One region of the Geobacillus sp. CCR genome, then DNA from elsewhere that is predicted to be linked to it. Evidence: predicted binding sites of a transcription regulator. Region 1 holds the regulator's gene; each other region holds the start of a gene.
The links. The regulator Rex, encoded in region 1, represses fermentation and respiration genes when NADH is low (regulators of the CRP and FNR family bind a similar motif). The targets are predictions, from matches to a motif close to TTGTGAAATATTTCACAA.
Positions count from the first base shown of each region.

Region 2: a site for Rex is predicted at 2,376-2,393, ahead of ACVBDQ_RS08160 (hemerythrin domain-containing protein). Genes of this name have one in related genera too.
Region 3: a site for Rex is predicted at 1,808-1,825, ahead of ACVBDQ_RS07395 (L-lactate dehydrogenase). Genes of this name have one in related genera too.

Region 1 is NZ_JBREBQ010000040.1:4,381-8,334, reverse strand. Features, by position in the region: gene ACVBDQ_RS15310 (CPBP family intramembrane glutamic endopeptidase) at 1-169, shown strand, start outside; gene ACVBDQ_RS15305 (YdiK family protein) at 166-345, shown strand; gene tatC (twin-arginine translocase subunit TatC) at 529-1,272, opposite strand; gene tatA (twin-arginine translocase TatA/TatE family subunit) at 1,293-1,445, opposite strand; gene ACVBDQ_RS15290 (redox-sensing transcriptional repressor Rex) at 1,463-2,104, opposite strand; gene moaC (cyclic pyranopterin monophosphate synthase MoaC) at 2,120-2,608, opposite strand; gene ACVBDQ_RS15280 (ABC-F family ATP-binding cassette domain-containing protein) at 2,705-3,954, shown strand, end outside.
Region 2 is NZ_JBREBQ010000012.1:48,253-52,206, reverse strand. Features, by position in the region: gene narH (nitrate reductase subunit beta) at 1-256, shown strand, start outside; gene narJ (nitrate reductase molybdenum cofactor assembly chaperone) at 310-885, shown strand; gene narI (respiratory nitrate reductase subunit gamma) at 861-1,565, shown strand; gene ACVBDQ_RS08160 (hemerythrin domain-containing protein) at 1,783-2,310, opposite strand; partial or broken gene ACVBDQ_RS08155 (pyruvate synthase alpha chain) at 2,422-2,523, opposite strand; gene ACVBDQ_RS08150 (uroporphyrinogen-III synthase) at 2,546-3,340, opposite strand; gene ACVBDQ_RS08145 (hypothetical protein) at 3,550-3,795, opposite strand.
Region 3 is NZ_JBREBQ010000010.1:92,739-96,692, forward strand. Features, by position in the region: gene ACVBDQ_RS07380 (ABC transporter ATP-binding protein) at 1-130, shown strand, start outside; gene ACVBDQ_RS07385 (ABC transporter permease) at 123-914, shown strand; gene ACVBDQ_RS07390 (ABC transporter permease) at 918-1,703, shown strand; gene ACVBDQ_RS07395 (L-lactate dehydrogenase) at 1,849-2,802, shown strand; gene ACVBDQ_RS07400 (potassium channel family protein) at 2,972-3,376, shown strand; gene bcp (thioredoxin-dependent thiol peroxidase) at 3,443-3,919, shown strand.

The DNA.
Region 1 (3,954 bases):
GGTATTCGCGTTTTTATACGCAAAAACCGGACGCATTTTCGTACCGATTTTCGCCCATGTCGCCATGAATACGTTCGTCGTCGTCATGCAGACGCTATTGGCCGACGAGATTGAGAAAATGATGCGCCAGTCCGAGCTGCCGCTCGCCGTTTGGAGGGTTTGGCTATGATGCGAAACCCTCGGCTGTTTTCGCTTCTGTATTTCGTCTTAGGCTCAATGTTTACGTATTTGGCCATCGAAAGTGCTCATGAAACGGTTTGGAACGTCTCCACCATCGCTTTAGCGGCGCTCGCTGCCTTTGATTTCGGCACCGCCCTTCGCCTTCTTTTCGCCTCAAAACGCTGACCCCCTTCCCGTGATTCGCGCGGGAAGGGACCAGAACATCAATCCCATGACGGCGATCATATCGTGAAAATGGAAACAAAAAAACAAGAGGCCGGCCTCAAAGCCCTGTTTTGCGGCTTTTGAGACAGCCCCTTCGTTTGGCCCGGCCTTGCTCGCTTTCCTCTCAATGTTTTTCGTCCCGCCTCACTCATTGCCTTCCTGCTCGACTGCTCGCTGCGCTTTCCGATAGCCGATGCGCGCCACCCAAATGCTTCCTTCATACAAAATGGTGAGCGGAATCATGACGATCACTTGCGACAGCACATCCGGCGGCGTAATGACCGCCGCTAAAATAAGCAGCGCTAAATACGCATACTTGCGGATGCGAACAAGAAGCTGCGGCGTAATAAGCCCTAAGCGGGTGAAAAACAACACGACGATCGGCAGCTGAAACACGATGCCAAACGGCAGCACGAGCTGAAGCAAAAACTGAAAATATTCATTAATGCCGATCATTTGTTGAACCCCTAGTTGGTCAGCCAGCCGGCTCATAAATCGAACGACAAACGGAAACAAGACGAAATAAGCGAAGCTGACGCCTGCTAAAAAAAGAACGATCGACGCCGGGATATAGCTTAACGTCACTTTCCGCTCTTTTTCATACAGACCGGGGCTGACAAACGCCCAAATTTGATACAACAGCACCGGAGCCGACAGTACAGCCGCGATGACAAAGGCAAACTGAAAATACACTTTAATCGGATCGGTGAGGCGGAAGGCGTTCATGGTCAAATGCTTCGCCTCGGTCGTTCGCTGCAAATACAAAATGACATCATCGACAAAAAAGAAACTAACGACAAGCGCCGCAGCAAAAAAGATGAGCACGATGATGAGCCGTTTTCGCAGTTCACCCAGATGCTCATACACCGACATTTCTTTGTCATTCATTGTTTCTCCATCCTGCCTTGTCATCGGTCGGTTTTCGTTTCTTCGTCATCAGCGAGCCCTTTTGTGGCGTCTTTAAACTCGCGAAGCGACTGGCCGAACGACCGCCCTAATTCCGGCAGCTTTTTCGTGCCAAACAGCAACAAAATCACAGCAACGAGCAACAAATATTTCATGTGTTCTTCTCTCCTTTTTACGATGGCGATGGATAGTTTTTCAAAAAATAGACGAGCGACTGCAGCTCAATGGCTAAATCGATATGATGGACGCGAATATGGTTCGGCACGTTCAACCGCGCCGGAGTAAAGTTTAAAATGCCTTTAATTCCTTGCGCGACAAGGCGGTCGGTCAGCGCTTGAGCCGCGGCGGCCGGCACGGTTAAAATGGCGACCGGGATGTTTTCGTGAAGCCGCTCCTCCAACTCATCGAGATGATAGACCGGCACCCCGCCGACTGTCGTCCCTACTTTCCGCTCATCGACATCAAACGCCATCACGATTTTCGTATTGTTGTTTTTCGAAAAATTATAGTTTAAAAAGGCGGTGCCTAAATTGCCGACGCCAAACAAGGCGACTTCGGTCACCTCATCCTCTTCAAGCGTCCGGCGGAAAAACGACAACAAATAATTGACATTATACCCGTATCCCTTTTTGCCAAGCGCGCCAAAATAGGAGAAATCACGGCGGATCGTCGCCGGATCGACTTTCACCGCCTCGCTCAACTCGGCAGAGGAGACGCGTTGCTTGCCGGAAGCGTGCAAGTTTTTCAAAAACCGATAGTAAAGCGGCAGCCGTTTGGCGGTTGCCTGCGGAATTTTCGGTTGTTCGTTGCTCATGATCTCATCCCCTAGCTAATCGGTTTTCCGTCGGTAATGGCCAGACTTCCCGCCCGTTTTTTCGACCAAATACGTCGGACCGATGACCATTCCTTTATCAAGCGCCTTGCACATATCGTACACTGTCAACGCACAGACCGAAGCGGCCGTCAGCGCTTCCATTTCCACTCCTGTGCTCCCTTTCGTTTTCACCGTTGCCGTGATGACGAGCTTATGCGCTTCTCCATCGTTTTCCCAAGCAAAAGCAATGTCCACACCCTTTAACATAAGCGGGTGACACATTGGAATAAGGTCAGCTGTCTTCTTCGCCGCCATCACCCCCGCCACTTGAGCGACGGCGAGCACATCCCCTTTCTCGATCGCATTGCTCGTCATTTTTTCGTAAATTTCCCGGCTGACAGTCACGCTCGTTTGCGCCACAGCCACTCGCACAGTATCTTCTTTGTGCGTAATATCAACCATTTTCGCGCGCCCTTGTTCATTGAAATGAGTGAACGATGACAATACAATCTCCTCCATTTATACACTATACACGATTTTTCATCATTCGTCTTTGACCGTTTTCGCGACTTGCGTTAAACTATTCGCGAGGTGACGGACATGATCATTTTGCAAGTGCACGGGCTCACGAAATATTTCGGTGCTGACCTTATTTTATCGAATATAAAACTAGAAATACAGTCCCGCGACCGAATCGCCCTTGTCGGCCGCAACGGAGCGGGAAAATCGACATTGTTGAAAATCATCGCCGGTGAACTCTCTTTCGACAGCGGCAAAATCATCAAACCAAACCATATCAAAATCGGCTATTTGGCGCAAAACAGCGGGCTCGACTCGCCGCGTTCCATTTGGGACGAAATGCTTGAGGTATTCACCCCGCTTCTAGGACTCGAAAAACAGCTCGCCGAACTCAGCATGCAACTCGGCGACCCGGACGTACTCGCCGATCCCGCTCGCTATGAAAAAACGCTGAAAACGTATGACGAGCTGCAAGAACAATACAAAGAACAAGGCGGCTACCAATACGAAGCCGACATCCGCTCCGTTTTGCACGGGCTGCAGTTTTCCTCATATGATTATAAAACTACGCCGGTCTCGTCGTTAAGCGGCGGACAGCGGACGCGGCTTGCCCTTGGGAAATTGCTGTTGTCCAAGCCGGATTTATTGATTTTGGACGAGCCGACGAACCATTTGGATCTTGAGACGCTCTCTTGGCTGGAGCAGTACTTGCAAGCCTATCCCGGTGCCGTCCTGGTTGTTTCCCACGACCGCTACTTTTTAGACAAAATCGTCACCGACGTATACGAACTGTCGAATGCCACGCTCAAACACTATGCCGGCAACTACAGCCGCTATTTGGAGTTGCGGGCCGAGCAATACGAACAAGAGTTAAGACGGTACGAGAAACAGCAAGAAGAAATCGCCCGACTCCAAGACTTCATCCAGCGCAACATCGCCCGTGCCTCGACGGCCAAACGGGCGCAAAGCCGGCGAAAGCAACTGGAAAAAATAGAACGGCTCGAACGGCCTGTCGACGATGAAAAATCAGCCTCCTTTTCGTTCTCGATCGATCGACCGAGCGGCTATGAAGTGCTCACCGCTGAAGACATAGCCGTTGGCTATGGCGACGGTGCACCCATCATCCGCCAAATCAGCTTCCGCATCACGCGCGGCGAAAGCGTCGCCCTAGTCGGGCCGAACGGCATCGGCAAGTCGACATTGCTGAAGGCGATCGCCCGAAAACTCCCTATCCAAACAGGAGAGCTCCGCTACGGCGCAAACGTCCAAATCGGCTATTACGATCAAGACCAAGCTGATTTGTCATCGAACAAACGGGTGCTTGACGAGCT
Region 2 (3,954 bases), on a different contig from region 1:
GAAAAAAATGGCGGCCATGCGTTCGTATATGCGGGCGAAACAAACGAACAAACAGCCGGACATCCGCCTCATTGAATCGCTCGGCTTAAGCCGTGAAGACATTGAAGAGATGTACCGTTTGCTCGCGATTGCCAAATACGAAGACCGCTTCGTCATTCCAGCATCGCACCGCGAAGAAGTCGCTGACTTGTACGCGGAACAAGGCAGCTGCGGGCTTGCATTTGCCGGCGGCCCGGGCGCTTGCGGCACGCTGTAAAAGGAGAAAGAAGGCGAGCCCCGCCCCTTCAACAATGAAATGGAGGATTTACGATGAACAGCGAACAACAACAAACGGTCTTTCTATGTGTATCGTATTTGTTGTCTTACCCGGACGAACAGTGGGCCGAATCGCTTCCTGACTGCCTAGACGCCATCCGCTCGCTTGACGATGAAACCGTCCGTGCGCCGCTTTTGGCAGTGGCCGAACAGCTCGCGGTCACCCCGGCTCGAGAGCGGATGGAGCAATATGTCGAAACATTTGATTTCGGCAAAAAAACGAATTTGTACTTGACGTATATGACAAACGGCGAGCAGCGGGAGCGCGGAATCGAACTCGTCGCCTTAAAAGCGCGCTACGAGGCGGCCGGATTCGCCGTCTCCGATCACGAGCTGCCCGACTACTTGCCGCTCATGCTTGAATGGATGGCCTATGCAGATCAAGAGCATACGACCGCCTTGCTCGCCGATTATGCCGGCCATATCCGCGAAATCGGCGACCGGCTGGCAGCGGCAGGCAGCCCGTATGCACAGCTGTTTGACGCGCTCAATCACACATTCACTCAACTCGGCGTGACGCCGCTCCCGAAAGGAGGTGCAACGGCATGGCCAGCCAATTTCTCTGGGTGATTGTTCCGTATTTGGCGCTTGTCCTATTTGTCGCCGGCCATATTTGGCGCTACCAGCGCGACCAGTTTGGCTGGACATCCAAATCAAGCGAACTGCTTGAAAAACGGCAGTTGCGCCTTGGAAGCCTTCTCTTTCACTGGGGCATTTTGTTCGTGTTTGTCGGCCACGTGATGGGCATTCTCATTCCCGAGCCGTTTTACGAGGCGCTTGGCGTGACAGAAGAGATGTACCACGCCCTCGCCTTGGCAGGCGGCATTCCGGCCGGCTTGGCGGCCTTCGTTGGTTTCGTGATCCTTTTTCGCCGCCGCTTGACGGTCAAGCGCGTACGGGTGACAAGCAGCACCGGCGACTGGGTCGCGCTCGGATTTTTGCTTGTCGTGATCGCCAGCGGGTTGTCGTCGACGTTTCTGAACATCGATTCGCACGGGTTTGATTACCGGACGACAATCGGCCCGTGGTTTCGCGGCCTTCTTACGTTCCGTCCGAACCCAGCTTATATGGAAGCGGTGCCGCTTTGGTTTCAGATTCATATTCTCGCTGCATTCGGTTTGTTCGCCGTCTGGCCGTTCACCCGTCTCGTTCACGTATTCAGCTTCCCGCTCCGCTACTTGCAGCGCAGCTACGTCGTCTATCGAAAGCGAATGCCAAAACAAGCAGAGCCGGTCAACCGCGCCAAGTAAGCGAGCGGCGGGCGTCACATCAGGAACCCTAAACTGAACAGGCGGAGGGGGCAAACCGATTGCCTAACAGCCTGCCTGTCAACTTTAACGGCGGCGGGAACGAAACAACGTGCGCTTCCGCATACCCTAACGATCGCATAACAACCTGCCAACAAATGAACCAATAATAAAAAACAGGATGCCCGTCGTTTGGGGCATCCTGTTTTCCATTTGTTACTTAGTTAATGCGCGCAAACAGCTCCTCTTTCTCCGCATCGGACAACAACTGCTCGGCCATCGGGAAGAGCACGTTCTCCTCTTTCATGAAGTGCTCATCCAAAATATGATACGCCTCAATCACCGCGCCGGCAAGCGTCAACGCCTGCCTGCTGTCGATGTTCTCCGGCAGCTGGGCGGTCTTTTCTAAAAACATGGAAAGGCGCGTTTTCGCCTGTTCGTGTTCGTATTCCATAACGGCGATAGGGCCGGTCGTCCGCCCGATGTACCGAGCCATCATTGGGAACAATACGCCTTCTTCCCGCTCCGAATGCGGATCTAGGGCGGCGACGAACGATTCAACTTTTTCTCTCAAATCAGCGAGCGGCTCACGCCAGTTGCGGTCATTTTCCCCGCGGCCGATCGCCTCCGCTGCGGCAAGCAGCTGCTCCATTTGGGCGCGCAGCGGGCCGTGTTCTTGTTTTAATTGCGCCAGACCGGCGCATAATTTCACCCCTTCAGGGCCGCCCATATGGCAAAATGAATGCATCATCAATTCCTCCTTTTTATGATCCGTCCGTTGTTTCCATTATACTGTGTGCAGCATCTCCATCGTTGTGAGTCATATCACACCGCCGACAGGCAAGCGCAAAAAAAACAGCACGCTCGCCCCCATGAGCGACGCGCCGTAGCAAATCCCCGCCGAACCGTGCTCGCCATCTGCTGGAATGAGCTTCGTTTCATGCTCGCCCCGCCCTTTCATATAAAACAACCCTCAACAGGGCTTATTGTTGAAAATAACGGGCAAGCGTCACAATCATCGCTCCCATCCGCTCATGTTCCGGGGCGATGACGCGATCGACTCCCTCTTCTTCCAATGCTTCTTTTGTCACTTTGCCAACGGCGCAGGCCACGACATCGGTGCGAAACGCGTCAAGCAGCGGTGCAATCTCTTTTTTCTCGCGGGCGAACGAAAAGAAAAAGCGGACTTGCATCGCCGATGTAAAACAGACGGCATCGACTTCGCGCCCGACGATTTCTTTATACAATGTCGCCAGTGTCTCCTCATCCGGAGCGATATGCCGGTATGGCAACAATTCCGTATACAAAGCGCCTTGTTCAAGAAAAAACTGCTTCAAGGCTGGCGCGGTATCGCCGTACAGCTGTACAACAACGTTTTTTTCCGCAAAGTCGTGCCCATAAAGAGCAGCAATCAACCCTTTCGTCGTCCCGTCCTCGCTTGCGGCCACCGGGGTGACGCCGATTTGTTTCAACGCCGTCACCGTTTTATAGCCGCGGGCAGCCACGTTCGCTTCCTTGATCGTTCGATGCCATTGAGCAGCCATTCCCTCCCGGTCGGCCGCTTCCAACAGCGCCTCAAAGCCGATTCCCGTCGTAAATACGATCCAGTCCGGCCGCATGGCGATGACGGTTCGCATTTCCTCTCCCAGTTCGCTTCCCTTTGAAAAGACGGTCCCTTGCGCCGGACGAATGATGGCCGTTCCTCCTTGCTTTTCAATAAGCGTTGTCATTTCGTCCAGTTTGCGTGACGCGCACAAGGCAATCCGTTTGCCATGCATGTCCCTTCCCCCTTATGGTCAGTCGTTCGTCCTTTCCATTCTAAAAGATAGTCTTTGCCTATGCAACAAAAACCATTCCGCTCCCTGGCACATCGCAACGCGAATGCCGCCTTCATTGGGTATAGAGCCCAGCGCAACAGAACAGACCGCAGGCAGAAACAGCCGACCACCATCAAAAAAACACGCGCCCAAAGACGCGTGCCCTCCGTTCAACGAGTATGTACCATGGCCTCTTCTCCCCGACGGTCAAAGGAACCGATGATGCGCGTCGGCTCGACGGAAATGAGCCGGTCCAACGGAATGTTCATTAGACGCATTTGCCGGTTGTAAACAAACAGTTTGCGCGTGTCCTGATACAGCTTGACCGGCAGCACGACCGCTTCCCCTTGATAGGTTTTTACACGCACCGGCTGCTTCTCGGCAATCCACGCCGACAGCTGTTCATACCATTCCATTCTGATTGTTCCCCCTTCTCATCCGATCCTACTTATGATTATAAACGGAAAAAGCGGAAAAAAGGGGGAAAGAAAAATCAACAAATTCGACGAAGGGATGACAAACCGTGTCGATAAATGTTCAGCGCACGGAAATGTTCCGTGCGCCTTTGGAGGTGG
Region 3 (3,954 bases), on a different contig from region 1:
ATCAGGAGGCGTGCCGGAAGTTGTCAGTCGCGTCGCTGCCCGTTGTGCGTTAAATGACATCCATATTCACGAAGTGCCGACGGAGGAGATCATCCGCAATATTTATGAGGAAGGTGCGGTTCATGGGTAAGTATGTCGAAATGGTCCGCATCCGCTTTTTAATGATGCTCGCCTACCGGACAAACTATTACACTGGCATTTTGATTTACGCCATTAACATCGCAGCGTATTACTTCCTTTGGTCGGCTATTTATGGCGGCAAATCATCGATGCAAGGGATGTCGCTTGGGCAAATGACGACGTATGTCGCCATTTCCTGGCTGGCGCGGGCGTTTTATTTTAACAACCTTGACCGTGAAATCGCCATGGAAATCCGCGATGGAAAAGTAGCGATTGAACTGATCCGCCCGTACAGCTATTTAGGGATGAAAGCTGTGCAAGGGCTTGGCGAAGGGCTGTTTCGCCTTTTCTTTTTATCGCTGCCTGGGCTTTTGGTCGTATCGCTTTTTTTGCCGCTTCAGTTTCCGGGACACGCCAAAACGTGGCTGTCTTTCGGCTTGTCGCTTCTATTCAGCTTTATCATTTTTTCGGAGCTGAACTTGCTTGCGGGGGTTGTGACGTTCTTTACGTTCCGAAATGAAGGGTTGCTTAGGGCGAAGCGGTTTATCATCGACTTGTTTTCTGGGCTCATTTTGCCGCTTTCCTTTTATCCTGATTGGGCGCAACGGGCGATGATGTATTTCCCGTTTCAAGCCATCAGCTACATCCCAAGCATGATCATGACAGAAAGTTTTAAAGGTGCTGCTGTCCGTGATGGCCTGCTTCTGCAGGCAACGTGGTGCATCGTATTGCTTTTTCCGATTGGATGGTTATGGAGAGCGGCGAAAAAGCGTCTTGTTGTGCAAGGGGGGTAAACGTTGTTTTACGTATCGGTTTTTTTTCAATACATGGCGCAATATATGAAGACAAAGCTGCAATATCGAGCCGATTTGTTCGTGGAGTGGCTGTCTGACTTTATGGCTCAGGCGGTCAACTTGGTATTTTTGCTGGTTGTGTTCGGCCATACGACGCTGCTTCACGGCTGGTCGCGCGATGAGATTTTGTTTATTTACGGTTTTTTTCTTGTTCCATATGCCGTATTTGGCGCCTTTTTTAACCTTTGGGATTTTAATGAACGATATATTGTGCAGGGGGAAATGGATCGTGTGTTGACGCGCCCGCTAAACAGCCTGTTTCAAATTGTTTTGGAGCGGATGGAGCTCGAATCGTTGCTTGGCGCTGTGCCCGGGCTGATCATTATGCTGTATGCCGGCAGCCGCTTGTCTCTTTCATTTCATTGGTATGATGTCTTCGTGTTTATTTTGTTTGTCATTGGCGGTGCATTGATTTATGCCGGCATTTTCATTTCACTGGCGACGATCAGTTTTTTTGCCGACGCCCGCACATCCATCATGCCGATGATGTACAACATCAGCAGCTATGGCCGCTACCCGATCGATATTTATCATCGCGTCATCCGCTATATTTTAACGTGGGTGCTGCCGTTTGCCTTTGTCGGCGTTTATCCAGCTGCTTATTTTCTTGATAAAAAGGAATGGTACAGTTATGCCTTTTTCACCCCAGTGGTCGGCATGGTTTGCTTCACCGTTTCGGTCATGCTTTGGAACGCCGGGGTGAGACGATATCGCGGGACGGGGAGCTAGGCGCCCCGCCCGTTTTTGTTCATTTGCCATCAAAATGACAAACAATGGTCAAGCAATCGACACAACCTTGTCTGTATCGTTAGCATGTTGTGGCGTAAAATAAAATGTGAATATATTCACAAAAAGGAAGAAGAGGTGAATAGTGATGAAAAACGGGAGAGGAAATCGGGTAGCGGTCGTCGGCACCGGGTTTGTCGGCGCCAGTTATGCGTTTGCCTTAATGAATCAAGGGATTGCCGATGAGATCGTGCTCATCGATGCAAATGAAAACAAGGCTGAGGGCGATGCGATGGACTTCAACCATGGGAAAGTATTTGCGCCGAAGCCGGCTGACATTTGGCACGGCGATTACGATGATTGCCGCGATGCCGATTTGGTTGTCATTTGCGCCGGCGCCAACCAAAAACCGGGCGAGACGCGGCTTGATCTTGTGGACAAAAACATTGCCATTTTCCGCTCGATCGTTGAGTCGGTCATGGCATCCGGATTTCAAGGACTGTTTCTCGTCGCCACCAATCCGGTCGACATTTTAACGTACGCGACGTGGAAATTCAGCGGCCTGCCGCAAGAGCGAGTAATCGGATCGGGCACGATTTTGGACACGGCGCGGTTCCGCTTCTTGTTGGGCGACTATTTCGCCGTCGCCCCGACGAACGTGCACGCCTATATTATCGGCGAACATGGCGACACTGAACTCCCGGTCTGGAGCCAGGCTGATATCGGCGGCGTGCCGATCCGCAAGCTGGTCGAGTCTAAAGGGGAAGAAGCGCAAAAAGAGCTCGAGCGCATTTTTGTCAATGTGCGCGATGCCGCCTACCAAATTATTGAGAAAAAAGGAGCGACGTACTACGGGATTGCTATGGGGCTTGCCCGCGTGACGCGCGCCATTTTGCATCATGAAAATGCCATTTTGACCGTTTCCGCTTACTTGGACGGCCCATACGGCGAACGCGATGTCTACATCGGTGTGCCTGCTGTGATCAACCGAAATGGCATCCGCGAAGTGATTGAAATTGAACTTGACGAGGAGGAGAAAAAATGGTTCCACCGTAGTGCTGCGACGTTAAAAGGTGTATTGGCGCGCTATTTTGCTCAGTAAAGCGCAACGATTGGCTTCATCTGACGGGACGCTGGCTTGTCAAATGGGTCGGGTGATCCGGTGGAATACAGGAGTGCTGCCGATTCAAGCAGGGTGCGGAGGGTCATGCGGTATAATCGCCCGGTTGTCCGCGTATATATGAACGACGGACAAAAATGGGGGGAACGTGATGGATTACGCCTTCCTTGGCATTGTTGCCGCCGTACTGCTCGGCAGCATCACCTCGCTTTGGACAGTGCGCGTGCAAGCGACGCATCGCCTGTCACTCGATAGCTTATGGGTTCTCGTCCAATGGTATTTAACGATGTTGCTCGGTTTTGCCATGATTTATATGATTTTGCAAGTAAACGGCCATGCTGTGTTTACCCCATCCCCAAATAGCGCATCGAAAGATCGTTTGTCGCTGCTTGAAGACAGCTTGTATTTAAGCGGTATGACGCTTTTGTCGGTCGGATACGGTGATGTCACTCCGATCGGCGTCGGGCGGTGGATCGCCATTGCCGAAGCGCTGCTCGGCTACATTATGCCCGCTGTCATCGTGACGCGCACCGTGTTTGACTGGGATCATCGCTGATATGAGTTGCAATTTCCCTTCGTCTTCGCTACGCTAAAAGAAAACGAAGAAGACGGGGGGAACGACATGACGATTGCCATTGGCCAGCCAGCTCCAGATTTCACCTTGCCGGCAAGCAATGGGAAAATGGTTTCGCTGTCTGATTTTCGCGGCCGGTATGTGGTGCTTTACTTTTATCCAAAAGACATGACCCCGGGGTGCACAGCCGAAGCGTGCGACTTTCGCGATCGCCATGCGCAGTTCGCTGAGTTGAACGCCGTCATTTTAGGAGTGAGCACCGACCCGATGAATCGGCATGAGGCGTTTATCGAAAAATATGAGTTGCCATTTTTGCTTCTTTCTGATGAGCGGCATGAAGTGGCCGAGCTGTATGGGGTATGGAAGAAAAAGAAAAATTTCGGCAAGGAATATATGGGCATTGATCGCTCGACATTCATTATCGCCCCCGACGGAACGTTGGTCCAAGAATGGCGCGGGGTGAAAGTGAAGGGGCATGTCGATGAGGCGCTTGCGGAAGTCGCCCGACTAGCGTCATCTAGGTAAGCGTCCAGACAATGTACATCGTTTGGCGTATGATA